DNA from 4 places in the Brucella anthropi ATCC 49188 genome. Region 1 is predicted to be linked to each of the others. Evidence: predicted binding sites of a transcription regulator. Region 1 holds the regulator's gene; each other region holds the start of a gene.

Region 1 (7,896 bases):
GCCGATCAGGGTTTTGACAACGACGCCCTGACCATGGGCAATATCGGCTATCTCTGGTATCAGGTTGACGGTGTAACTCCGGCACGCGACCGTACGCTCGACGAAGTCAAGGACAAGGTTGCAGCGGCATGGAAGGGCGAAGAAGCAGTCAAGCGCCTCAACCAGCGCGTAGACGAGTTGCAGAAACGCCTCGACGGCGGCGCGACACTCGACGCAATCGCTACAGAGCAGGGCGTCGAAAAGCAGACAAAGCGTGGTATTGTCCGCACGACCAACGATGCCGATATCGGAACCGCAGCGGCGGCGCAGATCTTCCGGGGAGCGAATGGTTTCACCGGTAGCGCTGCTGCACCTTCGGACGATGCCCAGATTCTGTTCAAGGTTGTTGAAGTGACCGAACCTGCCGGAGCTGGCCCGGAAGCTATTCCGGAACAGCAGCAGAAATATCTGGCGACATCGCTCTCGGATGATGTTCTCGAACAGCTCGTCGGCGAATTGCAGAAGCAGTATCCTGTTAAGATAAACCAGACCGTCATCAACAACGCTCTGGCGTTTTAAGGACGGTGGGCATCCAAAATGGCTGATCTAAAACCCTATATCGCGAAAGCTGCATCAGGCGAACCGCTTTCGCTTGAGGATTCCCGAGCCGCCTTCGATATCATGATGTCAGGACAGGCAACGCCGTCGCAGATCGGCGGACTGTTGATGGCGTTGCGCGTACGCGGTGAAACAGTACCGGAAATCGCCGGTGCCGTTGCCTCCATGCGCTCGCGTATGCTGGGAGTTTCCGCTCCCAACAATGCCATTGATATTGTTGGCACTGGTGGCGATCAGTCGGGTTCATACAATGTCTCCAGCTGCTCGGCGTTTGTTGTTGCTGGAGCTGGCGTTCCTGTAGCAAAACATGGCAACCGCGCCCTCTCCTCCCGCTCTGGTGCAGCCGATGCACTCGCGGCGCTCGGCATCAATATCGAGGCCGACGCGAGCATCATCGGTCGCAGCATCACAGAAGCTGGCCTCGGCTTCATGTTTGCACCGATGCACCATTCCGCCATGCGCCATGTCGGCCCCTCGCGCGTAGAACTCGGCACCCGCACCATCTTCAATCTGCTTGGCCCCCTCTCCAATCCGGCCAGTGTCAAGCGTCAGCTTGTGGGGGTATTCGCACCACAATGGCTTGTGCCGCTGGCTGAAGTGCTCAAGGAACTCGGTTCCGAAGCGGCCTGGGTTGTCTATGGCGACGGCCTCGATGAAATGACCACCGCGGGAACGACACAAGTTGCCGCCCTCGAAAACGGTCGGATTCGTACCTTTGAAATTACGCCGGAAGAAGTTGGATTGCGTCGTTGCGACCCGGCCGAACTGAAAGGTGGCGAGGCTGCGGTAAACGCCAAGGCTCTGCTGGGCGTGCTTGAAGGCGAGAAAAACGCCTATCGAGACATCGTCCTGCTCAATTCAGGCGCGGCGCTTGTGATTGCTGGCAACGCGAAGGACCTGAAAGAAGGCATCGCACTCGCGGCACAATCCATCGACAGCGGCGCAGCACTTGATGTTTTGCAGAAGGTGATTGCCGTTTCCAACGACAAAGCCGCCTGACGGAAAGGATTAAGTCATGTCCACCGACATTCTGCGCAAGATCGAGGCTTACAAGCGCGAAGAAATCGCTGCTGCAAAAGCCGAGCGTACCGTCGCTGATTTGAAGGCGCGCGCACAGGATCAGGAAGCGCCGCGTGGCTTTTTCAAAGCGCTGGAGGCAAAACGCGCCGCCGGTGAATTCGCGCTGATTGCTGAAATCAAGAAGGCAAGCCCATCGAAGGGCTTGATCCGTCCTGATTTCGATCCGCCTGCACTTGCAAAAGCCTATGAAGCTGGTGGCGCTGCATGTCTTTCAGTGCTGACTGACACACCTTCCTTTCAGGGAGCGCCGGAATTTCTGACGGCAGCTCGCAACGCTTGCAGTCTCCCGGCTCTGCGCAAGGATTTTCTGTTCGATACCTATCAGGTACACGAAGCCCGCAGCTGGGGCGCAGATTGCATTCTGATCATTCTTGCAAGCGTCGACGATGATCTTGCAAAGGCGTTGGAAGAAACCGCGTTCGAGCTTGGCATGGATGCACTCATCGAGGTGCATGACGAAGCCGAGATGGAACGCGCACTAAAGCTTTCGTCGCGTCTGCTCGGCGTCAACAATCGCAATTTGCGTACATTTGAGGTCGATCTGGCCGTTTCGGAACGGCTGTCGAAGATGGCGCCAGCCGATCGCGTTCTGGTCGGTGAAAGCGGCATATTCACACACGAAGATTGCCTGCGTCTGAAAAAGTCTGGAATCGGGACATTCCTCATCGGAGAGAGCCTCATGCGGCAGGCCGATGTTGCAGCGGCTACCCGTGAACTGCTGACTGGCAAGGCCTGACTGATGATGTCCAAACTCACCCATATCGACCAGACCGGCGCTGCCAATATGGTGGATGTTGGTGCCAAGGACGAGACTGAACGACAGGCTGTGGCCGAAGGGTCGGTCAGAATGAATCTGGAAACGCTGGCGCTCATTCTGGAAGGCAACGCCGCTAAGGGTGACGTCATTGGCGCTGCGCGTCTGGCTGGCATCATGGCGGCTAAAAAGACCGCCGATCTGATTCCCCTCTGCCATCCACTGATGTTGACCAAAGTAGCCGTCGAAATCGAGCCGGATCAGACATTGCCCGGTTTGCGCGTTCGTGCGCTGGCCAAGCTCAAGGGGCGCACCGGCGTGGAAATGGAAGCCCTCACCGCCGTTTCTGTTACATGTCTTACGATCTATGACATGGCCAAAGCCGTCGACAAACATATGGAGATCGGCGGTATCCGCGTTACCGAAAAGGGCGGCGGCAAATCAGGTGACTGGAAAGCATAAACCGCTAGACTTTGCTCTGGATCAACTCATCTGGACAGATTCTGTGGTCTAGACGGGTCAACAATTCAGTTCGAGAGGAAACGCCATGTCCCTTCTCCCGGTCGATGAAGCACTGGCCCGCATCCTGAAATCCGCAGAACCGCACGGTAAAGAGCAGGTCGCTTTGTCAGATGCAGGTGGGCGCGTGGTTGCAACACCTGTTTTGGCACATTTTCTGCAGCCGCCGTTCGACGGATCGGCCATGGACGGTTACGCCCTGATCGCGCCAGACAACATCTCTTATCCCGTCGAGTTCGACATCATCGGCGAATCGGCAGCGGGCAATCGCTTCGAAGGTGAACCGGGAATTGGTCAGGCGGTCCGGATTTTCACCGGCGCGCCACTGCCCAAAGGCACGGATACGATCGTTATTCAGGAACACACTGAGCGCTCGGATAACCGGCTAACCGTTCACGAAGGCATAGAACCGGGACGACATATACGCCGCGCAGGCCTCGATTTTTCACCCGATAACATCGTCATTCCGAGCGGGCGGGCGCTGGATGCTGCGGCCCTGTCGCTGGCAGCGGCCAGTGGCAATGCGAGAATCGACGTCTTTCAAAAGCCCAAAATAGCAATCATTGCGACCGGCGATGAGCTGGTTCCGCCGGGGGAAACACCCGGAAAAGACCAGATTGTTGCATCGAACAGCGTTGGAATCGCCGAGATAGTAAGGCGAGCCGGCGGAGCGCCACATGATAAAGGGATCATTCCGGATGATCCTGCCAAAATCGAACGGGCAATAGCAGACAGCCTGCAAAGCGGCATCGACATTCTGGTAACGATCGGTGGCGCTTCCGTCGGTGACCGGGATTTTGTGCATGGAGCACTGCAGAAACAGGGCGTCAATCTCGACTTCTGGAAGATCGCCATGCGGCCCGGCAAGCCCCTGATGTATGGGCGCATCGAAGTGAACGGCAAGATCGTGCATGTCATCGGCCTACCGGGCAATCCCGTTTCGAGCTTGGTATGCAGCCTCGTTTTTCTCCGTCCGCTCGTCGCCAAGCTTGCCGGAACGAACCTCGATGCCGATATCCGACCTGCAAAGCTGGGCACTGACCTGCCTGCGAATGACCACCGCCGCGATTATATCCGGGCCACAATCGAATCAAACCCTGACGGAACGCTGACCGCAAAGCCGTTTCCGGTCCAAGATTCGTCCATGCTTTCAGCTCTCGTCGGTTCAAAAGCGCTTCTCATCAGGGATGAAAACGCTCCTGCTGCCACTGTTGGCGATGATTGTCGCGTTCTCATGCTATAGATCGAGCGCAATTCTCGCCCTCACTAAAGCTTGAGAAAACAGACCTAAGTCATAATAAAATATATGTTATTCGAAGCAGCATCTGACATGCCGTGCCCGTGATGGTCTTGCCCTGAAATATTCCGTTCAATCTCACCCTGAGCGTTAATGGTTTTAAAACCATTGCAGAACAAGACTGGAACATATAGTGTTCGTTCTGGTTTTGTTTTTCTCGATTCTTGGCCGGGAGGGTGTCGCGCATGTTAACCCGTAAACAGCACGAGCTTCTGCTGTTCATTCATGAACGTCTAAAAGAAACGGGCATTCCCCCGTCTTTCGATGAAATGAAGGAAGCGCTCGATCTGGCTTCAAAATCGGGTATCCATCGTCTGATCACCGCCCTTGAGGAGCGTGGATTTATTCGCCGTCTGCCGAACAGGGCGCGTGCGCTTGAGGTGTTACGTCTGCCGGATTCCATCGCTCCGGGCCTCAACGCACAAAAGAAGTTCGCTCCCAGCGTTATCGAAGGCAGCTTGGGCAAAACACCTCCGCCACCGGCACGCCCCGCTCCCGTGGCTACCAATGACGACACGTCTGGAACTGTATCCGTACCGGTCATGGGGCGAATTGCTGCGGGTGTACCGATTTCAGCAATCCAGAATCAAACACACTCCCTCAGCCTTCCGCCCGAAATGATCGGTGCGGGCGAGCATTACGCGCTTGAGGTCAGAGGTGATTCAATGATCGACGCCGGCATTTTTGATGGTGACACCGTCATCATTAAACGCGGTGATTCCGCAAACCCTGGCGAAATCGTGGTGGCACTTGTCGATGACGAGGAAGCGACTTTGAAGCGCTTTCGCCGCAAGGGTGCATCCATCGCTTTGGAAGCCGCAAACCCGGCATACGAAACCAGAATATTTGGCCCGGATCGCGTTCGTGTGCAGGGCAAGCTTGTGGGCCTGATCCGCCGCTACTAGATCGTAGTGTAGCCGGCTTTGGAGATAAGCTCCGAGTTCAAACAATGGGGCGGTTCCAGTTAAGAACAGAAACGTGGAACCATTCTTTATTTAGTTGCAGCGCGTTGGTTCATCGCTAACACCTGATGAACAAACTCCGGCATTTTGAGCGGAGTGGGATTTTGGTTTGTACTCGCGCTCGGACAAGCCACGTGCTGGACGCGAATGGATGCGGTGCAAATGCCAAGGACGACTTGGCGCATCAATTGCATAGGTAATTCGGTCCTCCGGCTGCAATTCAGATGTTTGCTGGCTCATCTCGGGCTTTGCGACGTCGTAGGTGTCGCCCGATATAGCCTTGAGAGATCGATTTTTATCTGGCCTTTCTCCGAGCCTGATCTCGACGGCTCCCTTTAGCGCCAGTTCCTGTTTGCTGATACTCAGGATAGTGGAACGTCCGCACGCCGGATCTTTGCCGGAAACGGCGAGAATAACCACATCGCCGATGTTGCAGGCTATTTCCAGCATCGCGACATCTGCGGTGTAGGCTAGTGTACGACCATCACGCAGACTGATCGTGCAAAGTCCATCTTCGCATTCGAACCCGTCCCCATCAGTTCGCTTTTTGTTTTTGCCGGATGGCGGCGCGATGAACTCTTCCACCAGATAAGCGGTTTTCCAATTGTCGATTGTGAACTGTGACTGTCGGCTTCGATTGACTGCGAACTTCCCGTCTGCGAGCCGAACACCCACCAGTTTGGCATCTTCCGAGATCACGATGTCAGGAAAAGGCTCCCTGACGAAAACGGCAAACCCCAGAACGATGAAGGGCAGCGCCAGCGCCTTCAATCTGGTCGACAGAACAATAACCAGAACGAGCGCAATGGCCCAGAGAACGATAGTGAGTGCGGGCATGGCTCCAGGATTGCCATCTGGTGACCACTTTGCAACAAAGGCAGCAATGTGCCTGACTGCAAAAATACCCCAGCCCATTATCTGCAAAGGTACCCAGTCCAGTTGCAATGGCATCAGTACAAGACCAAAGACGGCAAACGGCATCACGAGAAGAGCTATTACAGGCTCAGCGAGGACATTTCCTACCAGACCAAACGGCGCTGTATTGTTGAAGTGATAAGCTGCAAAAATCCCGCTTGCCAATCCGGCGATGAGCGAAGTAGCCGCCGCCGCAGTGATCGGCTTCAGGACTTTTCCAGCGAAGCTATAGGCGGTCTTCCCACGTTCTTCCGTGCCAACCTGCCTGATCGCGTTGCGCTCGCTCCACCAGGCATAACCGGCAATCAACGCAGCCGTAGCCGAAAAAGACATTTGAAAACTCGGTCCCAGTATCTCATGCGGCGAAATTGCAATCATAGCGATGGCCGCAATCGCCAGATTGCGCATGCTGATGGCCGCTCGGTCTACCAGCAAAGCTCCGAGCATCACTGCAATCATCACATAGCTTCGTTGTGCAGCGACATCCGCACCTGACATGGCAAGATAGAAGGTACAGCTCAACAGGGAGAGAAAGGCCGCATATTTCTTCACGGGATGCCGCACACTGAAAGCCGGAAATAGCGCGAAGACAGATCGCAACGTCAGCATGATAACGCCAGCGGCAAGCGCCATATGCAAGCCCGAGATCGACAGAATATGTGCGAGCCCCGCCTTGCGCAGGTCTTCATTTGTCCGCTCGCTGATCCCTGCACGCGTACCTGCCACAAGCGCCGAAGCAACACTGCCGTCCTCGCCACCGATCACTTCCTCGATTCGTTCAGACACCCGCACGCGCAACATGGCGATCCACTGGGAGATTTCCGCAGTCAGTTCGTCTGGCTGAGAAACCGTCGCCACTTTGGGTGTTCCGAGAAAGAAACCATTGGCACCGATACCATTGAAATAGGCATGAAACGAGAAATCGTAGTTACCCGGGCGAACCGGACCCGACGGAATACGCAATCGCACGAAACCTGCCAGTCCGCCGCCAATGCTCGTTGACGCCGGTATGTCCCGCGCATTGACACGAATGCGTTTCGGTGGAAAACGGAGTTTTGGACGCTCTGTCTGGAGCACATCAAGTGTTATCCGCCAGCTGCCATTGTCCTGATATTCAAGAGCGACAACCCGACCCGTTACACGTGTTGCCACGTCAGAGCCCAGCATCGGCGTGGCACGACGTTCCGTTTCCCATTTGCCGACCACAAACCCCGCCAGCAGAGCGATTGCCAATGTCACGCCTTGGGCAGCGGCGAATTGCTTGCGCGTCGCAATTCGCAAGATAGTGGCGATACCGAGCATGGACAAAAGCGGTAACCATGCCGGTTCGAATGAGAGCGTGAAATAGATGATTGCGCCAACACCGGCAAAAACCGGCAGCAGAAGAAAAAATACACCGCGTCCCGCTTCAGTTTCGACCGCAGCATTGAACTGTCGCGCTGTGACCGACGGTATAGACAGAAGTCGTTCACGCAAGCTCGGCGCAGGAGGCTTGACCGGCAGTGGATTTACCGGAATCTCGACATCATTTGGAGGCCAGACCTCTGGCAACAAAGCGCGCACGAAGCCGTCGGGCATGCTTTTCACAAGCGCCCGTTCGTTTATATCGCTCGCTTCCCTGATGCCTGTCATGCCCCCGCCTGACCGCAAAAGTTGGCCCAACCGCCGGAATACCCCGAAAGAACGACGGCACATTCGCGCGAAAGGGATGCGAGGCCCTTGCGCACATTGCTGCCTATGCTACATGAACCGCAGCCGAAATCGAGTGGGTT
Region 2 (7,896 bases), on a different replicon from region 1:
GGGAGCAGGCTGTTGAGGTACTGGTGCGGGTTCTTCTGCAAGGACCTCATTTGTCTTGGTTTTTATGTCTTCTGCTGTCTGTTGGCTGATCAGTCCTTGCGATGCGGCAAAGCCGACAACAACTGCGATGACTGCACCCACAAGGGCAGCTTTAAGCTTCGGTGACATAGCTGGCTCTCCTGCCAAGTATAGTTTATGTCCCGCCCGATGCATCAAATCAGTCATACAATACATGCGTCATTTTTTTCAATGGTTTCTCAATTTTTTCTCGCGGTGCTTGGTGCTCTTACACATCGGTAAATAGCTGATCTCGTTCTAAACTAAAGTGACGGGTGACAAATTTTGACCGTATGATAAAAATATACAAAAATAGTGGGAGGGGATAATGTTTGATAAGAAAGGCATAGAAGCGCCTCGTATACGAGCGATTGAATGGATCGAGCAACTTTCGATACCGAGGTTCTTGGTGCTTGTTGCGCTCTGTAGTGCCGGTACGGGCGTGATTCTTAGTCAGCTGATATGAATAGTGGCCGCAAAGTCTTGTTCTTGCGCCGTTGGAGTTCAGAAGTGTTTGAAATATTTCTCATCTGGCAATAGCGGGATTGCGCTTGCCAATTCTGTCGAAATTACAAAGCGTCCAAATTACGTATTTATTGCGCGTTACACGAACACAAATACCACCAAACATGTCTGCAATTTCTTTAGACTTCACCTGCCGAAGCTTTTGTTTTGTTCACGACAACAAACAGAGCCAAGTATGTTCCGCTCGATGTCACACGGGTTCGCCCAATTTTTGCGTAACCATTTGTAATTTATAGGCATTAACTTCCAACATGATGCAACAAGGCTTGCCATGTCGAATTCGACGCTGATCTCAATAGTCTATTGATTTTATATATGGAAATATTGGAGGCCTCGCCCGGAATCGAACCGGGGTGCAAGGATTTGCAGTCCTCTGCGTAACCACTCCGCCACGAGGCCTTCCGTAAGGCAGTTGCCAAATCAGTTGGTAGCGCCTTGGCCCGTTCCAATATTGATACAGATCGGTCTCGTCAAGCCGTTAGAGCCAAATGTAGAAGATTTCTACAAAGGTTTCTTCGCGCTTTGTAATTTCAATGCTGGTCGTCTCGATCTGGCGGCATTTGCGGGCGCGCCAGATTGCCCTTGGAGAAGGTATAGCCGGTTTCGACAACACTCAATCCAAATTTGTTTCGCAGCTTGTCGATGGCATTTTCGGCGACGGCGCGTTTGGTGGCCTGAGTGTCTACTAGATCGGGCGGATCGGCGCGATCACTTGAAGAAAGCTCGCTAACCCCAATCCCTAGCAATCTAAATCGTGTACCATCGAGTTCTTTTTCGAGAAGCTGCAATCCGTGGCGGAAGATTCTATCCGCGAGCTGGGTCGGATCGGAAAGCTGCCGATTGCGCGTACGCGATTTGAAGTCGTGTGTTTTCAGCTTCAAAACGACAGTACGCCCGGCTATTTCACTTGCTTTCAGTCGCCGCGAGACCTTTTCGGCGAGCGCCCGAAGAACAGGAACGAGATCGTTGGCATCCGACAAGTCATTGTTGAAGGTTGTCTCTGCCGAAACGCTTTTCATATCATGGTCCGGCTCGACCTTGCGGCTGTCCTGTCCTCGTGACAAACGGTAAAGACGCTGCCCCATAGTGCCATACGCCTTCACAAGTGCACCTTCTTCCATCGTCTGGAGTTGGCCGATCGACCTGATTCCATCACTTTCCAGTTTGGCTGCGAAAGCCTTGCCTACTCCCCAGATCGTGCTGACGGATCGGTCTCGCAGAAACGTCAGGGCTTCTGCTTCACCGATAACGGAAAAACCGCGCGGCTTTTCGATATCTGATGCAACCTTGGCCAGAAACTTGCAATAGGATAGTCCGATCGAGGCGGAAATGCCTATCTCATCCTCTACGCGTTTGGCGAAACTTGCGAGAACGATTGCGGGTGGAGCCTTATGCAAGCGTTCCGTGCCGCTCAGATCCAGAAAAGCCTCATCGATGGAAAGAGGTTCAACGAGGGGCGTCAGGTCACGCATCATTTGCCGCACTTCACGACCGACGCGAACATACTTTTCCATGTTTGGCTTAACGACGACGGCGTCGGGACAGGCTTCCAGTGCCTTGAACATGGGCATGGCAGATCGCACGCCATGAATACGGGCAAGATAGCAGGCCGTCGATACCACGCCGCGTTTTCCGCCGCCGATGATGAGCGGTTTGTCCCGCAGTTCCGGATTGTCCCGCTTTTCAACTGATGCGTAAAAAGCGTCGCAATCAATGTGTGCCAGAGAGAGCTTATAAAGCTCGCTGTGACGGAGAAGGCGAGGGCTGCCGCATGCATGGCATCGTCTGCCAGTGTGCGATTTTTGCGGCGCAAGGCAGTCGCGGCATACACCTTTTTCCGAACTGTTAGGTGCAATGGTGTCAGCCATGAGGACGAACCGTCTGATGAACATAAAAGGAACATCCTTTTATAGCATCGAAAGGCCGAAGTGCCATGGGGATATATCATCCCGGTTGGTCTTACACTTGACATTGCCGGGAATATCACCAAGTTTAGCAATATGAACAACCGTTTTGCATCCATACTTCATCGGGTTTATCCGATCACGGGATAGCTACCCTCGAGTTCTGCCTAGCGCAGGGGAACTCCGGGGGACGGTACGCCGCTTGTCCAAAAGCGGATTTCAAATAAGCGCTTTCATTAAAATCAATCTGAACGGCTTCGTGCAGAAACAGCACGGAGACTTATTACCTTTCAACAGCAGTGAGCACTCGCCATGAGCGGAAAGAATCGCAAGAAGCCCAATATCGTTGTTAGCGAAATCGACTATGAACGTCTGATGGGGCTGGCCACAAACGTTTCGGAACGTCTCGAGGAGATCGCCGAGGAGTTGATGGTTGAACTTGACCGCGCGAAAGTCGTTCCTGCGAAGCGTTTGCCGCAGAATGTGATTCACATGGGCTCTACTGTGGAGTTTCGCTCCAATGACGGGCAGGAGCGTCGGGTGACTCTGGTATATCCGGGCGAAGCGGATATCGCGCAGGGCAAAATTTCGATTCTCACGCCTATCGGTACTGCGCTGATCGGCCTTGCACCCGGCCAGTCGATTTCCTGGACGGCACGCGATGGCAAGCAGCACGAGTTGAACGTATTGTCGGTTTCGAATGAAGCCCAGGTTTCTGCAGCAAATCCTGCTGCTGAATAGTTAGCAAAAAGCCCGGCAGTGTCGGGCTTTTAATTTGCGGATCGAAGTCTTTTCTAAAGGTGCTGGTTCAGCCCGCCGGGCAGATATGACAAGGCTTTCTCAATTGTTGCCGGATCACGGCCGGCCTCTTCGCAGTAGCGCAGCAGCGTCGGCTCATGTGTCAGAAAAAATTGTAATATCCCCGCCAGAAAGCCAGGTTCACGTGCTGCCTGCCGGATCGACGCAGCTTCAATGCCTGTCAGGGCGAGGAAGCGAGGCAGCAGGTCCTTGTCCTGAGCCAACCACGCCAACGCTTCAATGGCGATCGCTTCCGCATCCGCCTGGCTCATCAGCGTTTTCATGTGGTTTCTCCGCTTTTTCTGTTGCTTTGCCGAATGTGTAACGGTCGCTCAGTCGAGGAACAATGGAATTATTTGCCTTTCATCAATGAAATGAGGTTAAACTACCCGCAGTCTAAGAAGTGGGGACTCTCTGGCGGATAAGAAAATCGAGCAAATGCCGGGTTGCTGCAGGGAATAAGACCAAGGAATTTTCGATGCCGAAAAGCGTGATGATTGTCGAAGACAACGAACTCAATATGAAGTTGTTTCGCGATCTTATCGAAGCCAGCGGATATGAGACCATCCGGACGAGAAACGGGCTTGAGGCGCTCGATCTTGCGCGCGAACATCGACCTGATCTGATTCTCATGGACATACAGCTTCCCGAGGTGTCGGGACTGGAAGTCACAAAATGGCTGAAAGACGATGACGAGTTGCGGCACATTCCGGTTATTGCCGTGACGGCTTTTGCAATGAAGGGCGACGAGGAGCGTATTCGGCAGGGCGGCTGTGAAGCCTATATATCCAAGCCGATATCGGTGCCGCGCTTCATAGAGACAATCAAATCCTATTTGGGCGACGCTTAGCGGAAATCAGGGCGAGGGGCATCATGACTGCACGAATTCTCGTCGTTGACGATGTGGATTCCAATGTAAAGCTCCTCGAGGCAAGGCTCCTCTCCGAATATTATGAGGTTATTACGGCTTATAGCGGTCCTGAAGCCATTGAGCTTTGTCTGGGCGGCCAGATTGACGTCGTTCTTCTAGATATATTGATGCCGGAGATGGACGGTTTTGAAGTGTGTCGTCGATTGAAAGATGATCCACGTACGTCCAATATTCCTGTTGTGATGGTGACGTCGCTCGATGGTGTCGATGACAAGATTCGCGGCCTTGAAGCTGGCGCCGACGACTTTCTGTCAAAGCCCGTCAGCGATCTTCAGTTATTGTCGCGTGTGAAGAGCCTGGCGCGGCTGAAACTGGTCTCTGATGAGCTTTTCCAGCGAACGGGCACGGTTGCGGACGCTGAAGTGGAAACGCTGCTGGCAAGCAAGATGGGCGGGAATTATGCCGATAAGGATGAGGTCGCCCGCATTCTCATAGTTGATGAGGACGAACTGGCGGCTGCACGCCTTCGTCTCATTCTTGGAGAGACCTATCGTGTCGATGTGGCCAGCGATGCCAACACGGCTTTGATCCGGGCGATAGATACGGATTACGACAGTATCGTTGTTTCAGCCAACTTCACTTATTACGATCCGCTGCGCCTTTGTTCGCAGTTGCGAACCATTGAACGCACAAGGCTGGTGCCGATCATTCTCGTTGTTCGGGAAGATGAGGGCGCGCTCGTGGTGCGTGCGCTGGAGCTTGGCGTAAATGACTATCTGATGCGTCCGCTTGAGAAGCTGGAGCTGTTTGCGCGCTTGCGAACCCAGATCAAACGGAAGTGTTATAACGATTTACTGCGGCAGAGCCTGAACCGTACGATCACCATGGCGGTGACGGATAGTCTCACAGGGCTGCACAACCGCCGCTATCTCGATACACATATGCCTGTCCTGCTGACCCGCGCCATGGGGCGCGAGCGGCCATTGTCAGTCATCATGCTCGACTTCGATCACTTCAAACGGATCAACGACCAGTACGGGCATGATGCTGGTGACGATGTTCTTCGCGAATTTGCGACGCGCCTGCGCAAGAATATTCGTGGGATGGATCTCATGTGTCGCTACGGCGGGGAGGAGTTTGTCGTCGTTCTGCCGGATAGCGATGTGGAGGCTGCGAAGGCTGTTGCCGAGCGAATCCGGATTGCTGTGTCAGACACGCCCTTTGCGGTTGCCAACGGCAAACACAAGGTCAACTTGACCATCAGTATGGGTGTTGCAGGGCTGAGGCTGATGGGGGATAGCGCTGACGCTCTTTTCTCGAGGACAGATGCTGCGCTCTATCAGGCAAAGAAAGGTGGTCGCAACCGCATTGTCTCTTCGGCAGCCTGAAGAATCCACGAAGCTGGAAACAAAAAAGCCGTCTCGAAAGAGACGGCTTTTTATTTCAATCATCTTGTCGATGACGACCGAAAACGAATTACTTGATCTTCGTTTCCTTGAACTCGACGTGCTTGCGCGCAATCGGGTCGTACTTGGTCTTTGTCATCTTTTCCGTCATCGTGCGGCTGTTCTTCTTCGTTACGTAGAAGAAGCCGGTGTCAGCGGTCGACAAAAGCTTGATCTTGATCGTCGTAGCCTTGGCCATATCGAATTACCTGCTCTGTATCTTTGCCGGAGCATGATCTTGCCGAAAATCGGTTCCCAATTCTCGGGATCATGCTCAATGGATGGAAACCTCCAGCGATTCCGGTAATCTCATCCGGCAGCGGAAATTTGGCGCGACACTACGTATTGGCGGCGAAAAGTCAAGCCCGCTTCTTCCTCAAAAGCAGCCTTCCTGCTGCAAAGAGTGCATATGCGGCAAAAAACACACCGAGAGTCATGGGGAATCCTTTTGGTCCCAGCATGTCCATACCGACACCAACGGCTTGCGGTCCTGCAAGCATGCCGATGGCATAACAGAACACGAAAGCGGCATTGGCGGATGCCAGCTCACGTCCCGTCAGCTCGGAGCCGAGATGCGCGAGGCCGATCGTATAGAGACCAGCCACTACACCACCCCACAGGAACAGAATGGCTGCCATGAGATACCAGTGCTGCATGAGATAGGGCAGGGCGATCATACCGATCAGGCCCGTCGTGGCGCAGAAGAGCAGAAGTTTGCGGCGATCCGAAATGCGATCGCTGACAAGGCCTAATGGAATCTGCATCAACACATTGCCGAGGCCGATCATCGTAAGCAGAAGTGCTGCGTCTGCTTCCGGATAACCGATACGCGCTCCGAAGACTGGAAAGAGGGCAAAGCCGCCCGTTTCCACAGCGCCGAAAACAAAGACAGCCATGGTTGCAGTCGGAACGGCAAAGATGAAGGGTAGGAACGGTACGTGTTCGCCTTCTTCGAAATCGGGACTGTCGCGCCATGCGAATGCAACCGGTATGAGGGCGATCAGGATGATGACGAAGCCGACATAGAAAGGCAGTCCGCCCGTGCTCCCGATTTTCGAGAACAACCACGGTCCGAGCGCAAAGCCCAGCGAAAGTGATGTTGAATAGATTCCAAGCACGAGCCCGCGCTTTTCAGGTGGTGCGGAGGCGTTGATCCAGTACTCGGACAAAACGAAAAGCACGGTCAACGCGAAATGCAGGACGATGCGCAGCGCAAACCACGCCCAGAGCGGTTGAAAGAAGTGGAAGCCGAGAAAGGCTCCGCTTCCGATGATGAGCATAAGGAAGATCGCCTTGACCACACCCAGTCGTGCGGCGATGGGGGCGGCAAGGGGAGCCGCAACGATGGATGCCAGTCCTGCCACGGCAGTGTTAGCGCCTATCAGACTGGCGGAATGACCGCGGCTTTCCAGAAGAACGCTCAACAGCGGAATGCCCAGCCCAATTGCTGCACCAACTGCACTGATCGTGGCAATGGCTGCTGCAAGCGAACGCCAGTGCATCTGGCCCTCAGCCGGCCTGCCGCCAGGTTCTTGCGGGACAAGATCGGCGGGTTGGATTTCTTTATTCATCGGGTTCAGATCACTTCGCGAATGAAGCGGCCATGCCGCTTCCAATATTGTACCACCGGCAAGGTGGCTGGCAGTTCAAATTCGGTATCCGTTAGAAGCACGCGCGCTTCTTTCAAGATCGCCTGAGTAATATGAGCGACGTCGAGTGTATCGATTTGATCAATGGAAACCCAATCGAGGTCTTCCAGTTCGCCACTGGGAACGAGTGGCTGCTGATCGAGCTCCGGTATATGATCGCGAAATGCGATAAAAAAACGGGTGTCGAAACGGCGAACATAGTCCGGGGGCGTTACCGCGCGAGCAAAATAGCGCAGGCTGTCCAAAGCCGGCATCATGCCTTTATCGAGGAAGGTCGACCAGTCGTGATGTGTGGGCAAAGCAACCGGTGCTGAGATCGCTTGCCCGATGCGAAGGCCAGTCTCTTCAAAGGTTTCGCGAATGGCACATAGGCCGAGTGCACGGGCGCGACGCATCGATGCACGAGCCCCCATGCCTGCGAGCAGCTTGGCAACATCATTACTATTCAGTTCAGCCGCGGCAGCGATAGCGCCGTCTACAGGATCGGCACGACCACCCGGAAAAACAAACTTTCCGGGCATAAAGGCGAGGCTGGCGTGGCGTCTGCCCATGAGAATTCGCGGCTTGCTGCCCGACCGGTCGACAAGCAAAAGGGATGCGGCATCACGCGGTCGCAAAGCTTTCACGGCTTTAGTTGAAGTGGACGG
Region 3 (7,896 bases), on a different replicon from region 1:
GCCCCTGCTGCCCGTCCGTCGCCACCTCGCGCTGCACGACAGTCGCCAGATCCCGCGACAGATCGACGATCCGATGGGCGACGAGATGCACGACCTCGCCCTCGCGCTGAACGCGGCCCCGCACGGCGATCATGCTCGATGAGAGAATGACCCGGCGATAGCGCTCGAAAATCTTCTGCCAGACGACGAGATTGGCGATGCCGGTCTCGTCCTCGAGCGTGATGAACATGACGCCATTGGCCGAACCGGGGCGTTGGCGCACCAGCACGATCCCGGCAGCCTCCAGCCAGCGCTGATCACGGGCCGCCATCGCCTCGGCGCAGGTGACGATCCGGCGCCTCGCCAGGTCCTCGCGCAGGAAGGAGACCGGATGGCGACGCAGCGACAGGCCGATATGCCCATAATCCTCGACCACCTCGCGGCCAGCAGGCATCGCTCTGAGCGCGATCGCCGGCTCGTCGAGTTCCGGAACGGTCCGTCCCTCGCGCTCCGAGGCGGCGGCGAAGAGCGGCAGTTCCTCGTCGCGCAGCCCCTTGATGGCCCATTGCGCCTCGCGCCGGGCCAGACCGAACGCCGGGCGGAATCCGTCGGCCGCCGCGATCTGATCGAGCGCCGCCACGGGTACACCCGCCCGCCGCCAGAGATCGTCGACCGAGGTGAACATCTCATCGCCCTGGGCCGCGACGATGGCGGCGGCATGGGCATTGGCGAGACCCTTGACCATCCGCAGCCCGAGGCGGACGGCGAATCGGCTTTCGTCTCCGGTCGGCTCCAGCGTGCAGTCCCAGCGGGAGGCATTGATGCAGACCGGGCGGACCTCCACTTCATGCTCGCGCGCGTCGCGCACAATCTGGGCCGGCGCATAAAAGCCCATGGGCTGGGCGTTGAGGAGCGCAGCGCAGAAGACATCCGGGTGCCAGCATTTGAGCCAGGCCGAGGCATAGGCGATCAGCGCAAAGCTCGCCGCATGGCTTTCCGGAAAACCATAGGAGCCGAAGCCTTCGAGCTGCTGGAAGGTCCGCTCCGCGAAGTCCTGCTCGTAGCCACGCTCGATCATCCCCGAGATCAGCCGGTCGCGGAACTTCGAGACCCCGCCGGTATGCTTGAAGGTCGCCATGCTCTTGCGCAGGAGATCGGCCTCGCCAGCGGTGAAGCCCGCGCATTCGATGGCAACGCGCATCGCCTGTTCCTGGAACAGCGGCACGCCGAGCGTCTTGCCCAGCACCTTCTCCAGCTCGGGCCGGGGATAGTCGACCTCTTCCAGACCCTCGCGCCGGCGCAGATAGGGATGAACCATATCGCCCTGGATCGGCCCCGGCCGCACGATCGCGACCTGCACCACCAGGTCGTAATAGGTCCGGGGCTTCAGGCGCGGCAGCATGGACATCTGCGCCCGGCTCTCGATCTGGAAGGTGCCGAGTGTGTCGGCCTTGCGGATCATCGCATAGGTGCGCGGATCCTCGGCCGGGATCGACGCCAGATCGAGGCGGATATCCTTGTGCTCGGCCAGCAGGTCCAGCCCCCGGCGCATGCAGCTCAGCATGCCGAGCGCCAGGACATCGACCTTCATGAAGCGCAGCGCGTCGATATCGTCCTTGTCCCATTCGATGATCTGGCGCCCCTCCATCGCCGCGGGCTCGATGGGGACGAGATCGTCGAGCCGGTCGTGGGTCAGCACGAAACCGCCCGGATGCTGCGACAGATGCCGCGGCGCGCCGCGAAGCTGGGCGGCCAGTTCGAGCGTCAGGCGCAATCGGCGATCTTGCGGGTTGAGATTGAGATCGCGGAGCTGCTGCTCGGTCACACCGGCCTCGGACCAGCCCCAGAGCTGGCCGGACAGCGTCTGGATCAGGTCTTCGGGAAGCCCCAGGGCCTTGCCGACGTCCCGCAGCGCGCCCTTGGAGCGGTAGCGGATGACGGTGGCGGTTAGCGCGGCGCGCTCGCGGCCGTAATGCTCATAGACCCACTGGATCACCTCCTCGCGCCGCTCATGCTCGAAATCCACGTCGATGTCCGGCGGCTCCCGGCGCTCCTCGGAGACGAAACGCTCGAAGAGGAGATCGTTGCGGCCGGGATCGATCGCGGTGATACCGAGCACATAGCAGACGGCCGAGTTCGCGGCCGATCCGCGCCCCTGGCAGAGGATGCCGCGCGACCGGGCGAAGCGGACAATGCTGTTCACCGTCAGGAAGTAGGGCGCGTAGTCGAGCTTGCCGATCAGGGCCAGCTCATGCTTCAGCGCCGCTGTCACCTCGTCGGGGACACCCTCGGGATAGCGGCTCGCCGCGCCCTCCCAGGTCAGCCGCTCCAGGGTCTCCTGCGGGGTCAGCGCCGGATCGTCGCGCTCTTCGGGATATTGATAGCGCAGCTCGTCGAGCGAGAAGCGGCAGCGATCCGCGATCTCACGCGTCCGGGCCAAAGCCTCGGGCCAGCGCGCGAAGAGCCGGTGCATTTCGGCAGGCGGCTTCAGATAGCGGTCGGCATGGCGATCGCGCCGGGTGCCGAGCGCATCGACGGTGAGATTGTGCCGGATCGCGGTGACGACATCCTGCAGGATGCGGCGTCCGGGCTCATGGAAGAGCACGTCATTGGTCACGACGGTGGGCACACCTAGGCCCGCAGCGAGCGTCGACAGCTCCCAGAGGCGCATCTGGTCATTGGGCCGCCGGCGCAGCGTCAGGCCGAGATAGGCGCGATCGCCAAAGGCATCGCGCAGGCGCCGCAGCCGCAGACCGCAGGTCTCGTCGGCGAGGTCCGGCGCCAGGACCACGATCAACCCCTCGCCATAGGCGACCAGATCGTCCCATTCGAGATGACAGCGCGCCTTGCCCGCCCTCCCCTTGCCCAGCGACAGCAATCGGCAAAGCCGTGAATAGGCCGCCCGGTCGGTCGGATAGACCAGCACCGACATGCCGCAGGCAAGATCGAGGCGGCAGCCGACGATCAGCCGCACCCCCGCCTCCTTCGCCGCCTCATGGGCGCGCACGATGCCGGCCAGCGTGTTGCGATCGGTCACGGCGAGCGCCTCGATCCCCATCGCGGCCGCCGCGGCGAACAGCTCCTCGGCCGAGGACGCGCCGCGCAGGAAGGAGAAATGCGACGTCACCTGCAATTCGGCGTAAGCGGGCGCGCTCATCCGAATATCCCGTGCAGGAACCAGCGATGCGAGCCGGTGGCCGCATCCTCGCCATCGCCGGAGCGGAAGATCCAGAAGCGTTCGCCGGCATCGTCCTCGACCCGGAAATAGTCCCGCACAGCGATGAGCTCGGCATCGCGTTTCCACCATTCCCCGAAGATGCGCTCGGGGCCGTCGGCCCGGCGAACACGGCGGCGCACGCCCTTCCAGGAGAACCAGTTCGGAGGATGGTCCGGCAGCAGCGCCATGGTCTCGATCGGCTCCGGCTGGGAGAGCAGCCGCGAGGGGCGCGGCCAATGGTCCGGCCAGCCTGCGCCCGTATCCTCGGCAAGCGCCGGCAGGCGGCGGACCGAGCGTTCGGGCACATCGCTCGCCACCGGGGCGAAGCGATAGACCGCCCGCGCGCCGACCCGGTTCGCCAGCGTGTCGATCAGGCCGGAGAGATCCGGCGCCCCCTCTTCGATCAGGCTGCTGGCCGCCTGTTTCAGGGCCAGCGGTTCGGCCAGGGTGGCGGTCAGCGACATGATCTCGACGCCGAAGCCTGGCGCGATCGTCTCGATCTTGTCGCAGAGAAGCCGGGTCAGGCGCGCGGGATTCCGCACCGGCATGGCCAGACCGATGCGCACCGTCTCGACCCGGTTGTCGACGCGGTAGCAGAGCAGGTCGAGACGGCGCGCGCCAAGACCCCGCCCTTCGAGCGCCTCGCAGAGCGCCATGACCAGCTTGCGAATATAGCGCGCGATGGTCTCGGCGGCGCCTATGGGTTCGGCGAAGACGCGGCGGACGGAGACCAGCTCCTCCAGTCGGATCGGCTCGATGGGTTCGGCGACCGCACCCAGGGCCTGATCGAGACGCCGGCAGAGCTCCGGGCCGAAGCGCCGGGTCAGGGGCGCACGGGGCTGCCCGATCAGGTCGCCGATGCGGACAAAGCCCAGGTCATTCAACCCCACCGCGATCGCGGGCGGCAGGCGCAGTGCTTGCAGCGGCAGCGGCGCGAGGACCGGGACGGTTTCGCCGGGAGGGGCGACAAACAGCGGATCGGCCGCGTAGCGCGCCAGCGCATGGGCCGCGCCCCAGCTATCGGCAATGGCGGCGCGGGCGGTGACGCCGGACATGACAAGCCGACCGGTCAGCACCTCCAGCATGGCCGCCTCACCGCCATGCAGATGGTCGGCGCCGGTCGCGTCGATGACGATCCCGTCCGGCGCGTCGGCGGCGACGATAGGTGAGAAGCGTTGCAGCACCCAGAGCGCGAGGCGTTCGAGGCTGTCCAGGTCGGCCCGCGGGTCGGCGGGCTCGATGTGGAGGCCGGGCACCATCGCCTGGGCCTTGGTGACAGGCATTCCGGCGCGCAGGCCGAGCGCCTGCGCGGCCGGATCGGCCGCCGTCACCACCCGGCGGTTCTTCTCCTTTCCGGCGATGACCAGCGGCGCCTCACCGGGCGGCGCTGCGTCGCCCGCCTTCCGCCGCAACCGGTCTGTCGGCCAGTTCGGCAGGAAGACAGAGATGACCCGAGCCATCGCACGCCTCCAGTTCGATATCGAGACATTCGCCCGCCCGCGCCCGGATCAACTCAACGAGCCAGCGCGGCCGTCCAACACCGGGAACCGGAAGGGGCGCGGACGGCAGCGCCGAGATCCGCCAGCGGGTCATCGCCGCCGTCGGCTGCCCGAAATCGCTCGCCTCCGCCTGCCGCCGCCAGCGGCGCAACGCGATGCAGATCGTCGCCGAACCTTTCGCGGCCAGATGCAGCCGCCGCGAGGCGGGCATCGGCAGGCGCGCGACGTCACCGACGACCGCCCCCAGCCCGCCATGCCGCAGCCCTTCCTCCATACAGGCGAGAGTCGCCTTGTCGTCCCCGGCTTCGACGAAGATCACCCGGCCGGGCGGCAATCCGGCCTGCTCCAGCCCCGGTGCGAAGAGATCCTGGAGCGCCACGCACCAGAGCACCTGGCCGGCGGTGCGGGCGGCGATCCCGGCGGTGAAACAGGCGGCAGCCGCGCCATCCACCGCCCCGTTGCCGCCTCCGGCGACTTCATGGAGGCATCCGAGCGCCAGTCCGCCACCGGGCAGCTTGCGATCCAGCGGCGCGATCCCGAAGGGCAGCACCTCGTGCGGACGCACGCCATCGCCTTCGAGCCGCGCGATGCGCGCCCGAAGTTCGGCAATGGCTGGGCTGTCGGCACGGCTGGGCATATGAGGATGGCGTCTCCGGGGCTTTGCACTGGTCGATTCTGTTGCTATGTTCTTTATTTGTTCTCTTGTGGGTCGAGAGTCAATCTCGGCCATCCCGGAAGTGATCGACGGCGCGCGATGCCCTATGGTGGCGTAAAGTATTCGCAAGGAGAGTAGTGGGGCGATGTGCAACCTGTATCGCATTACGACCAATCAGCAGGCGATCAGGGATTTCGTGGCCGCCACCCATGACAGCATCGGCAATCTCGAACCTTCGATCGACGTCTATCCCGACCGGCCGGCTCCGGTGGTGCGCAACACCGATGGCGGACGGGAACTGGCTTCGCTGACCTGGGGCATGCCGACGCCCATCGAATATCTGAAGTCCCGCGATGCACCGGACACCGGCGTCACCAATATCCGCAACACGGCCAGCCCCCATTGGCGCAAATGGCTCGGAGTTGAGCATCGCAGCGTGGTCCCGGCCACCGCCTTTTCCGAATATGGGCAAAAGCCCGATCCGGTCACGAAGCGCAAACCGCTGCACTGGTTCGCCCTCGATGAGACCCAGCCCCTGTTCTTCTTCGCGGGAATCTGGACGCCATTCACGAAGCGCAAACCGCTGCACTGGTTCGCCCTCGATGAGACCCAGCCCCTGTTCTTCTTCGCGGGAATCTGGACGCCATGGCGCGGAACCCGCGGATCGAACCGGACCCCGCGTCCGGGCGATCATCAGCTGTTCGCCTTCCTGACGACCGAGGCCAATGGCGTGGTGAAACCGATCCATCCGAAGGCCATGCCCGTCATCCTGACGGGCCGTGACGAAGTCGAGACCTGGCTAACCGCCGACTGGAAGGAAGCGAAGGACCTGCAACGGCCGCTGCCCGACGAGCGGCTGGTGATCGCGGAGACGCCAGCGAGCGCAGCCGCCGATGGCATGTTGCCGGGCCTCTGACAATGATCCGGAGGACGAAAATGGGCCGGAAGGAAGAAGAACAGTTAGCGGCGACGCTCGCCAAGGCGATGGCGATGATCTGCGTCCGCAACAGCATGCTGGAGGACCTGCATGCGGGGCCGGTCCCGGTCACGAAGACCGGTGACTATTCCGATGTCTTCGTCATCGACGCCGACGGCAACCACATCCCCTGGGGAAGCGTGTCGCGGTTCGACGATGAGGAGATGCGCGACCTGATGCGGCAAGTGGTCAATCGCCTCTACACGTTCCAGACCTGTTTCGCAGAGCCCCAGTTTCAGGCGGTGATCGACAAGTGGCTCGGGGTGACGCGCACCTGGGACGAGCCGGTTCTCGACGAGCGCCTCGCGGGAAGGCCAGTATAGATTTCCTCGCTCCGGCAATCATTGCGCTCGAACGGCTGCTCATATGAGCCCTTCAAGCGTCCAGGCTGATAATCTGGGTCCAATAGCTGATCCGTTGAGCAGGCACGGCGTCCCGCTCTCTCAGCGATCTCAACATATCCAAGATCGGCTTGGTTCGCGAGGTAGGCAGCACGGGCCTCGGCATGGTTGGCATGCGATCAACGCAAATCGATCCGTGCGACCAGCGCCTCCTCCGCTTCAGTGAAGGCGAGCCTGTAGCGGTTCGCCGCATCCATCCGTTTGCTCATCTCAGCGTGATCCTATTGGCTTCGACGTGACGAAAAGCCTTCGACCGGCACGTGAGAAGTATCACCTGCATCCGCTTCGAAGCGTCCTGCAGGATGTCGGTCATCGTCTCCAAGCGGGCATCATCGGAATAGACGAGAGGGTCGTCGAGGATCAGAGAGATCGGCGCTCCATCCTCGAGCAGGAGGTCCGCAAACGCGAGCCGAGTCAATATCGCCAACTGCTCCTGCGTGCCTCGACTGAGATCACCACAGGATTCATCGATCCCCGCCCTCGTGAGGCCGGTCAGCCCGAGCTCCTCGTTGAATGACAGATCACATCCGGGAAGAAGCTGCTGGATGTATCGACTAGCCCGAGCCGTGACGGGTGCGAGGAATGTCCTCGACGCTTCATTCGCGGCATCCGACAGCGCCTCGCGGAGCACCTCAAGCATGTCGGCCTCATGCCGCAAACGATCGCAAGCGGCGATCGCGGCCTCCTCTTCCTCCCGCGTTTCGGCAAGGCGACCGGCAGGCCCGTTTGTCCCTTCCCTAACGATCGTGGATTCGAGCGACGCGATCCGGGCGGTCAGTTCAAGTCGTTCCTCGCCGGCCCGGCTGGCGGCACGATCGAGGTTCACAATGCGGCGTCGGATAGCGTCGGCGTCGAAAGACGTGGCGCTTTCGCGCGCCTTCTCGAGAGCTTCGAACTTCGCGGCACGCTCCCGCTGAGCCTCACCGCGCGCCGCTTCGAGCGTTTCCCGATCCCCGATCTCTAGGAGGTTCCGGAGATCTTCAGCCGCAGCCTCGGATTCGCGGATGGCTGCGGAATAATCGGCTTCGGCCGTTGCGAGCGTACTCTCCGCCTTCGACAGAGCCGTCCTCCCGTCTTCGCGCTTTCCGGATGCGGCAGCCTCGGCGAGCTTGGCGTCGACCACCGCCTTCTCCAGCGTGTCGACATTGTCGGTTGGGGCGACAACGTCG
Region 4 (7,896 bases), 840 kb from region 1:
CACCCGCCGCCACAGGAAAAACGAAGGCGGGCTGTCGGGCACTTCCGCCACGCTTTCGATCAATTGTGGCGGGCGAAACAGTTTTATGGGGCGCGCTGGCGGGTCGTTGGGAAGTGCTGGGGGAAGTGCTGCTGTGTTTTCGTAATCGGCTTCGCCCTTGCTGTCCGTGTGAAGGGCAGGGCGCAGGCCGAAGGCCCGTTCAGGAATATGCGTGTTACGCGAAAAGGAAACGAGAACGCGGTTCTGTCCAAGCCGCGCCGAAAGCCGGTCGACAAGCTGACTAAACCCCGCTTCATCTTCCTCATGCTGGTCGAGCCCCGTCTGGCGCTGGGCGATTGCCGCACTGCGCAGCGCTGCCAGCCGGATCATGTCGAAGCCGAAACCGGCGTCGAGCGGGTCGGTCAAGGCATTGAGCCTTTCACGCGCAAGGCGCAGGAAAACCTTGTCGCTGCGCAAGGGCTGGCCGGTTTCGATGTGGATATGACGCACTTCGCCATCGACACGGAAGAAGGAGGACTCAATCAGAAGCGCGCCTTTTCCCTCCGGTTCAAGCTGCGTAAAAAGCTCCTGCGCCAGTTCCTGCAAGATGCGTTCAACCAGTTCCATTGCGGTAACCGGCTCTGACAGGCGGCGCTCGACGGTGCTGAGAGGCATGATGCGCAAGGGGGAAATCGGCGCGCGCTCCTGCCGCGCCAGCCGGTCGAGCCGGGTCGCAAGATCGGTGCCGAAGCGGGCGGTGAGTGCGGCGCGCGGAAGCCCCATCACATCGCCGATGCGTTTCAATCCGGCGCGCTTGAGGCCGGTTTCGGCAGCTTGCGTCAGTTCAAGCGCGGAGAGCGGCAGGCGGGGAAGCAAGCGGTCGGCCTCTGCTCTGCTGAAGACACTGCCCTTCGTTCTCCGTGCCAGAAGTCGCGCGGCAAAACTGTTATCGGCAATCGCCGCCTGTACGCCAAGCCCGGCCCGTTCCAGACGCCGGATTGCATCGGCACGCATGGCGTCGAGCCCGCCAAAAAGATGCGCACAGCCGGTTATGTCGAGCATCAGCCCATGCGGCTCATCGAAGGCGACAAGCGGCGTGTAGCGCTCGCACCAATGGGCAAGACGCTTGAGCAATGCCGCATCATGTTCCGGTGCTGCCGTTGCCACTTCAAGCCGTTCCACGCGGGCGCGCGCATCCGTCAGTGCCATACCGGGAAAAAGGCCGAGCTTTGCCGCTCCGGCATCCACTGCTGTCAGGCGCAGCGCATTGGCCGTGCGTTCGGTCACAACCAAAGGCAGGCGCGGTTTGCCGTCAGGCGGAGCGCTGTTGCGAAGCCGGTCGGTCGGCAGAAACGGAAACCAGAGGGCGAGAAACAGACGTTCTGCCATCCCGTTCGTTAGCACCAAATTCCTGGGTTTCATTGTTCCATTCCATGATCCATTGCCCGCATGTGCCGTGGCGATTGCGTTCCAGAACCGCCGAAAAGACAGGCTTGCCGGGTGCGTTCGCTCCACTTGAACGGGACGGCGCGGGCGCCACCCGCCAGCGGCTGACGGCAGCGCTTTGCACAGCCGTCCGGTGGCTCCGGAGCAGGATGACGGGCAGCTGCGCGGTTTCTGTTGCCAGAAGCAGACGACGCGAAGCGGTCAGGTCGAGGCATTTCGGCTGGCCTGTCACCGAGGCGACGACGCCGGAAACAAGATGCGAAGCCTTGCCGCCGGTTCCGGCTTCCAGCGCATCATTTGCCGCCTTCAGGACATCCTGTGCCGTGGGGCAGCGCACGATCAGAAGTCGCGACGGATCGATCCCGAAGGCATGAAGTCCCGGCGGATAAAGCCCGCCATATTCACTTGCAGCACTTTCTTCCTCGATCCAGATAATCGGGCGACGAGGCTCTATGGCGCGTTCTGCCGCACGGGCGGCAAAGGCGAGCGCAAAGCCGGTCGCAGCCATATGCGCGCCGGGGTTTTCGGCAAAAACCTCATGCAGCGCGTCACCTGCCAGACCATGCGGAAAGGCAGCATCCGCTCCGGCAAGGCCGAGCGTGAAACTGCGCGTCCGCCCGAAGTCCGTTTGTCCCTGATTTGCAAAACTGCCTTGCGGATCGTTGCCTTCAATGGTCGTAACCATGCGCCGCAGCGCCGCGATGTCGATGCCGCTCACGTCTAGATTCCATCTTTTTGTTCTCTATATGTTCTAGTATTGAATCGAGCGAGGCAAGAGTCAAGCGGGATCAGAAATCAGTCCAGTGGACTGATTTCCTTGCGTAGGCGTTTCACACTTTTCGGGATACGCTCTATCATCGCGATAGTGGTTTTGGATTAGGCGGCGTCCCTGAAAGGCACGCCTGCCAGTTGCGCCAGATGGCCGGGAAGGTCGGTGCCTGCACCCGCCGCATTGATCGTGTCGAAATAATCATGCCAGCCGGTGGCGGTGATTCCGGCAATCAGCATGTCGAGAGCTGCTTCATCCGGGAAACGCCAGATGGCGAAGAAACTCTGGCTGGGCGCAAAAGACTTTGTCGCGTCGACGGGACCTAATGCCAAGGCCTCGATACCGAGCGCGCCAAGCCCGCCCATACCCGCGCCGACTTTCTCAAAGAAGGCCTGCCTGCCTTCAGCATCGAGCGCGTGCCAGCTCGATTTCGGGGAATAAAGCTCGGCGAGGTAATAGGTCATGTCATATCCCTTAGGGTTTCATTGATCTTGAAAGAACGACCGGCATCGGTGCGGCTCCAGATGCGGCGCAGCAAGGTGCTGAGAAGCTGCTGTTCGCCTGACGAGAGATCGCTCATCAGGCTTGCAATCCATGCGGTATGTTGTTCGAAAAGCTGTTGCGCCAGCAGCATCCCTTCGGATGTCAGCCGGACAGTCAGCTTGCGGCGGTCCTCGCTATCCGCGTGACGCTTGAGGAAACCATCACGCTCTAGCCCGTCCAGCAGGCCGGTTATGGTGGCGCGCGTGACACCTGCGCGTTCTGAAAGCTCGTGCGGCGAGAGGCCGTCGGGCGCATTGTGCAGCAGAAACAGCAGGACGAACTTGCCTTCCGAAAGCTTGTGCGGTGCCAGCCGGCTGGCGCAATCCCGGTCAATGGCCGCAGCAAGCGACAAGACTTCAAAGCAGGTTTTCAGCGCGTCGGTGGACGGGCTGTGCCGGCGTTCCATTTCGCCCAGAAGGGCGTGATGCTTTTGTTCGATTATTTCCATACGGTGACTTATAGTACGGTGCCATACTAAATGCAAGTGGCTTTGATTGCTTGAGCAGGAACAGTAGAGAGCTTGATCGATGAATATATACGGTTTATATATGATTCGTATATGAACTATATGGTCTGGATAATGCTATGGGTATCGTGAAAATCGGCGATGAACTGCATGAGGAACTGCGCAAGGCGAGTGACGTCATGTGCCGTTCGATCAATGCGCAGGCTGAATACTGGATGAAGATCGGTATGCTGGCGCAGGCCCATCCCGACCTGTCGTTCAACGAGATCGTGCAGATGCAGTTGCGCGCAGCGCAGGTCGAGCTGCCGGTTCTGCCCGTTCTTACTGTGCAGTCGTCATGACCAAGACCCCTGCCGAAGTGGAGAAAATGGCGGCATCCGGCGCGCTGCTTGCCTCTGTTTTTGCGCTTCTCGACCGCACACCTCTGGCAGGCATGACCACGATGCAGGTCAACGATCTGGTCGAGGATTATATCACCCGCGAATTGCAGGCGCGGCCTGCCAGCAAGGGGCAATATGACTATCCCTATGTGCTGAACAGTTCCAAGAACGAAGTCGTCTGCCACGGCATGCCGTCGAATGACCAGATCATTGAAAACGGCGAGATCATCAACTTCGATATCACGCTGGAAAAGGATGGCTATATCGCTGATTCCAGCAAGACCTATATGGTCGGTGAAGTCGCTCCTTTCGCCTCACGGCTGGTCCGCGTGACCTATGAGGCCTTGTGGAAGGGGATTGCTGCCGTGCGACCCGGCGCGACGCTGGGCGATATCGGCCATGCCATCGAGCGTCACGCCAAGCGGCATGACTACAGCATCGTGCGGGAATATTGCGGCCATGGTATCGGTCGCGAGATGCATGAGGAACCGCAGGTTCTGCATTTCGGCAAGCCTGGCACCGGCGTTCGTCTGCGCGAAGGCATGGTGTTCACCATCGAGCCGATGCTCAATCAGGGAACGGCCAAGGTGAAGACCGAAAAGGACGGCTGGACGGTGGTGACGCGCGACGGAAAATTGTCAGCGCAGTTCGAGCATACGGTCGCAGTCACCGCGAATGGCGTGCGGGTGCTGACTTTGCGTCCCGGTGAAGAAAAGATGCTGGCGGGTATAAAACACGCCGCTTGATCTCATGCGATCCTGCCGGTCATCCAGAGCACAAAGACAATTGTTCCGCTCTAAAAACAAAAAGCCCGCCGGGAAGGCGGGCTTTTGTCTGGATTGGATATGCTTATTTGCGATCACGCGCAGCAAGCGTACGCAGACGCAGTGCATTGAGCTTGATGAAGCCTGCGGCGTCCTTCTGGTCGTAAGCACCCTGATCGTCTTCGAAGGTGACGAGCTTGTCGGAATAGAGCGACTTGTCCGATTCGCGACCGATCACCATCACGTTGCCCTTGTAGAGCTTGAGCGTGACTTCGCCTTCAACATGGCGCTGGCTGTGATCAATGGCGGCCTGCAGCATTTCGCGTTCCGGCGAGAACCAGAAGCCGTAATAGATCAGCTCGGCGTAGCGCGGCATCAGCTCGTCCTTGAGGTGAGCAGCGCCACGGTCAAGCGTGATCGATTCGATGGCGCGGTGAGCTGCCAGCAGGATCGTGCCGCCCGGCGTTTCGTAGACGCCACGCGACTTCATGCCGACGAAGCGGTTTTCCACGAGGTCGAGACGACCGATGCCATTGTCGCGGCCATAGTCGTTGAGCTTGGCAAGCAGCGTTGCTGGCGACAGACGTTCGCCATTGATCGAAACGGCATCACCTTTTTCAAAGCCGATCTTGATGATCGTTGCCTTGTCGGGCGCGGTTTCCGGTGAAATGGTGCGCATATGCACATATTCCGGTGCCTCGACAGCCGGATCTTCCAGAACCTTGCCCTCGGACGAGGAGTGCAGCAGGTTCGCGTCGACGGAGAACGGCGCTTCGCCCTTCTTGTCCTTGGCAACCGGAATCTGGTGCTGTTCGGCGAATTCGAGCAGATGCGTGCGGCTCTTGAACGACCAGTCGCGCCATGGGGCGATGATCTTGATGTCCGGGTTCAGCGCATAGGCCGAAAGCTCGAAACGAACCTGGTCGTTGCCCTTGCCGGTCGCGCCGTGCGCGATGGCGTCGGCGCCGGTCTTCCTGGCGATTTCGATCAGGTGCTTGGAGATCAGCGGGCGGGCAATCGAGGTGCCGAGCAGGTAGACGCCTTCATAGACGGCATTGGCGCGGAACATCGGGAAAACGAAATCGCGCACGAATTCTTCGCGCACGTCCTCGATGAAGATTTCCTTGATGCCCAGCATTTCCGCCTTCTTACGGGCTGGTTCAAGCTCTTCGCCCTGACCGAGATCGGCAGTGAAAGTCACAACTTCCGCGCCGAGTTCCGTCTGAAGCCACTTCAGGATGATCGAAGTGTCGAGGCCGCCCGAATAGGCGAGAACGACTTTCTTAACGTCTTTCCACTTGCTCATAATAAACTTCCGTCTCATCAGGCGCTCCAGAGCGGCGCCCAAAATTTATCCGTAGTTCTTTTAGCAGTTGCCAAGCCGCGTGCAAGCCGAGACTTATCGCGAAAACTCATGCTTATTACGTGATCTGTGGTTCGCCAACTTCATAAACAACGAGATTGCGGTCGCCGATACCAAGTTCAGGCCAGGCCGCACGCCATTCGGCAATATGGGGGGAGGCGAAATGCCGGTCGAGCGAAGCACGGTCGCGCCACATCTCCTTCACATGGATGAGCCCCGGTTCGAGAATATCTGCAGCATAGCCATAGTCCACACAGCCATCCTCCGCCCGGCTGGCCAAGATCATGCGCTGCATGGCCTCGCGCGCCCGGTCAAGATTTTCCGGCGGCAGGCGGACAGTCCCTACGATCAGCAGCATTTCGGCCTCCATTCCACGGTTCCATTTGCATGGAAATTATTCTAGCGTGCGCCATCTCTTGGAGCACATTTCGATGTCTTTTCTGACAAACCTGACCTTCATTCCCGAATGGACGATTTTTGTCCAGTTCGCGATAGCAACCGCGATCCTTTCCATCACGCCCGGTCCCGACATGACGCTTTTCGTCGGGCGTGCCCTGTCCGAAGGCAAGGCCGCAGGCTTTGCCTGTATGGCTGGCGCCAGCACCGGCATCGTCATTCATACCACCATGGTGGCGCTCGGCCTTTCGGCGCTCATTCTGGCGTCTCCCGCAGCCTTTACGGCGCTGAAAGTGGTGGGCGCAGGCTATCTGGTCTGGCTGGCCGTGCAGGCGATCCGCAAGGGATCGGCCTTCTCGCCGGAAAAGAATGGCGGCAAGAAGCATACGCTGTTCCAGAACTGGCTGACGGGTCTCGGCATCAACCTTCTGAACCCGAAGATCATCCTGTTCAACATGACCTTCCTGCCGCAGTTCGTCTCCGCGCATGACCCGCATGCCATGGGCAAATTGTTCTTCCTCGGCCTGTCGTTCATTCCGATGGCGCTGCCCTTTACCATTCCGATGGTGGTGGCGGCAGATCGTTTCGCCGGGCTCCTGAAAAAGAACCCGACCGTGACGCGCATCGTGGACTGGATGTTTGCGGGCGTATTCTCAGCCTTCGCGCTGAAGATCATCACCGCACAGGCGAAATAGAGCATTTCCAGCAAAAGTGCGAAGCGGTTTTGCGTAGGACAATGCGAAAAAGAAGATGGATTTTATTCAACCGGGCGGGTTAAAAGCCGCCCGGCATTGCGCCCTGCCAGCAGCCAGTAGACGAAGCTGCCGACGACACCGGCGCCTGCAATGGTTGCAATCCAGAGCGAGCTTTCCGGCACGCTCCGGCCATCGCTGAACGGAAGCGATGCGCCTGCGGCGGCAAGCCCGATCAGGGCGCCCGCAACGCAATAGAACAGGGATGATTTGTAACCGCGCGCTTCAGCCAGAATGATGAGGATGAGGGCGGGCACAAAGCTGAACCCGCCAGCCATGGCTGCAATGGCAAAACCGCCAACGAAGACGGCGCTCCAAAAGCTGGTGGCTGCAAAGAGCGAACCGGCATCCGCATCGCTTGCCATCATGACGAAATCATTCATGAAGGAATCGATCCCGAGGGTGCGGAAAAGGATAGCGGCGAGAAACCAGCCTGCCGTCAATACACCGCAGCAATAGCCGAATACCACGATGGCGAAGCGCGTTATGTAGTCGAAAGTATCGTTCAAGCACGCTCACCCATCGGTTTATTCACCCCGTTATTCACCGTGTCCAGCAATCATCATGGCTTCGAGAGCAAGGCGCTCGCTCTTGCGCATGCGCTCCGATTCCGACTTAAGCTGGCCGCAGGCCGCGAGAATGTCGCGACCGCGCGGGGTGCGGATCGGCGATGCATAACCAGCCGCGTTCACATAATCGGCAAATTTCTCGATCTGCTCCCATTCCGAGCACTGGTAATTGGTGCCGGGCCACGGGTTGAACGGGATCAGATTGATCTTGGCCGGAATGCCCTGCAAAAGCTTTACCAGCAGCTTGGCATCCTCAAGGCTGTCATTGATGTCCTTCAGCATCACATATTCGAAGGTGATGCGCTTTGCATTGGACAGGCCCGGATATTCGCGGCAAGCCTTGATGAGCTGTTCCAGCGGATACTTCTTGTTGATCGGCACCAGAATGTCGCGCAGCTCGTCGCGCACGGCGTGCAGCGAAATGGCGAGCATGACGCCGATCTCGTCACCGGTGCGATAGATTTCCGGC

The links. Region 1 encodes LexA, which represses DNA repair genes until DNA is damaged. Its sites were predicted from a motif close to TGTTCNNNNTGTGTTCNG; they were not measured.
Positions count from the first base shown of each region.
Region 2: the regulator LexA is predicted to act here: its motif matches at 2,467-2,484, upstream of OANT_RS19015 (DNA polymerase IV).
Region 3: the regulator LexA is predicted to act here: its motif matches at 5,380-5,397, upstream of OANT_RS16290 (ImuA family protein).
Region 4: the regulator LexA is predicted to act here: its motif matches at 2,162-2,179, upstream of OANT_RS00415 (ImuA family protein).

Region 1 covers NC_009667.1:2,136,632-2,144,527, reverse strand. The annotation lists gene OANT_RS10640 (peptidyl-prolyl cis-trans isomerase) at 1-558, shown strand, start outside; gene trpD (anthranilate phosphoribosyltransferase) at 577-1,596, shown strand; gene trpC (indole-3-glycerol phosphate synthase TrpC) at 1,613-2,413, shown strand; gene moaC (cyclic pyranopterin monophosphate synthase MoaC) at 2,417-2,893, shown strand; gene OANT_RS10620 (molybdopterin molybdotransferase MoeA) at 2,979-4,193, shown strand; gene lexA (transcriptional repressor LexA) at 4,433-5,152, shown strand; gene OANT_RS10605 (ComEC/Rec2 family competence protein) at 5,243-7,756, opposite strand.
Region 2 covers NC_009668.1:1,061,959-1,069,854, reverse strand. The annotation lists gene OANT_RS19025 (hypothetical protein) at 1-168, opposite strand, end outside; tRNA gene OANT_RS19020 (tRNA-Cys) at 908-981, opposite strand; gene OANT_RS19015 (DNA polymerase IV) at 1,113-2,450, opposite strand; gene rnk (nucleoside diphosphate kinase regulator) at 2,799-3,227, shown strand; gene OANT_RS19005 (DUF3572 domain-containing protein) at 3,281-3,568, opposite strand; gene OANT_RS19000 (response regulator) at 3,763-4,134, shown strand; gene OANT_RS18995 (PleD family two-component system response regulator) at 4,158-5,543, shown strand; gene rpmG (50S ribosomal protein L33) at 5,632-5,799, opposite strand; gene OANT_RS18985 (MFS transporter) at 5,960-7,102, opposite strand; gene OANT_RS18980 (NUDIX hydrolase) at 7,177-7,896, opposite strand, start outside.
Region 3 covers NC_009668.1:470,942-478,837, reverse strand. The annotation lists gene OANT_RS16300 (error-prone DNA polymerase) at 1-3,136, opposite strand, end outside; gene OANT_RS16295 (Y-family DNA polymerase) at 3,133-4,656, opposite strand; gene OANT_RS16290 (ImuA family protein) at 4,571-5,332, opposite strand; gene OANT_RS16285 (SOS response-associated peptidase) at 5,496-6,266, shown strand; gene OANT_RS16280 (hypothetical protein) at 6,287-6,649, shown strand; gene OANT_RS16275 (AAA family ATPase) at 6,933-7,896, opposite strand, start outside.
Region 4 covers NC_009667.1:88,925-96,820, forward strand. The annotation lists gene OANT_RS00410 (Y-family DNA polymerase) at 1-1,356, opposite strand, end outside; gene OANT_RS00415 (ImuA family protein) at 1,292-2,143, opposite strand; gene OANT_RS00420 (DUF6616 family protein) at 2,302-2,658, opposite strand; gene OANT_RS00425 (MarR family winged helix-turn-helix transcriptional regulator) at 2,655-3,185, opposite strand; gene OANT_RS00430 (ParD-like family protein) at 3,323-3,544, shown strand; gene map (type I methionyl aminopeptidase) at 3,541-4,329, shown strand; gene OANT_RS00440 (argininosuccinate synthase) at 4,433-5,653, opposite strand; gene OANT_RS00445 (putative quinol monooxygenase) at 5,769-6,068, opposite strand; gene OANT_RS00450 (LysE family translocator) at 6,142-6,801, shown strand; gene OANT_RS00455 (hypothetical protein) at 6,864-7,367, opposite strand; gene rlmN (dual-specificity RNA methyltransferase RlmN) at 7,398-7,896, opposite strand, start outside.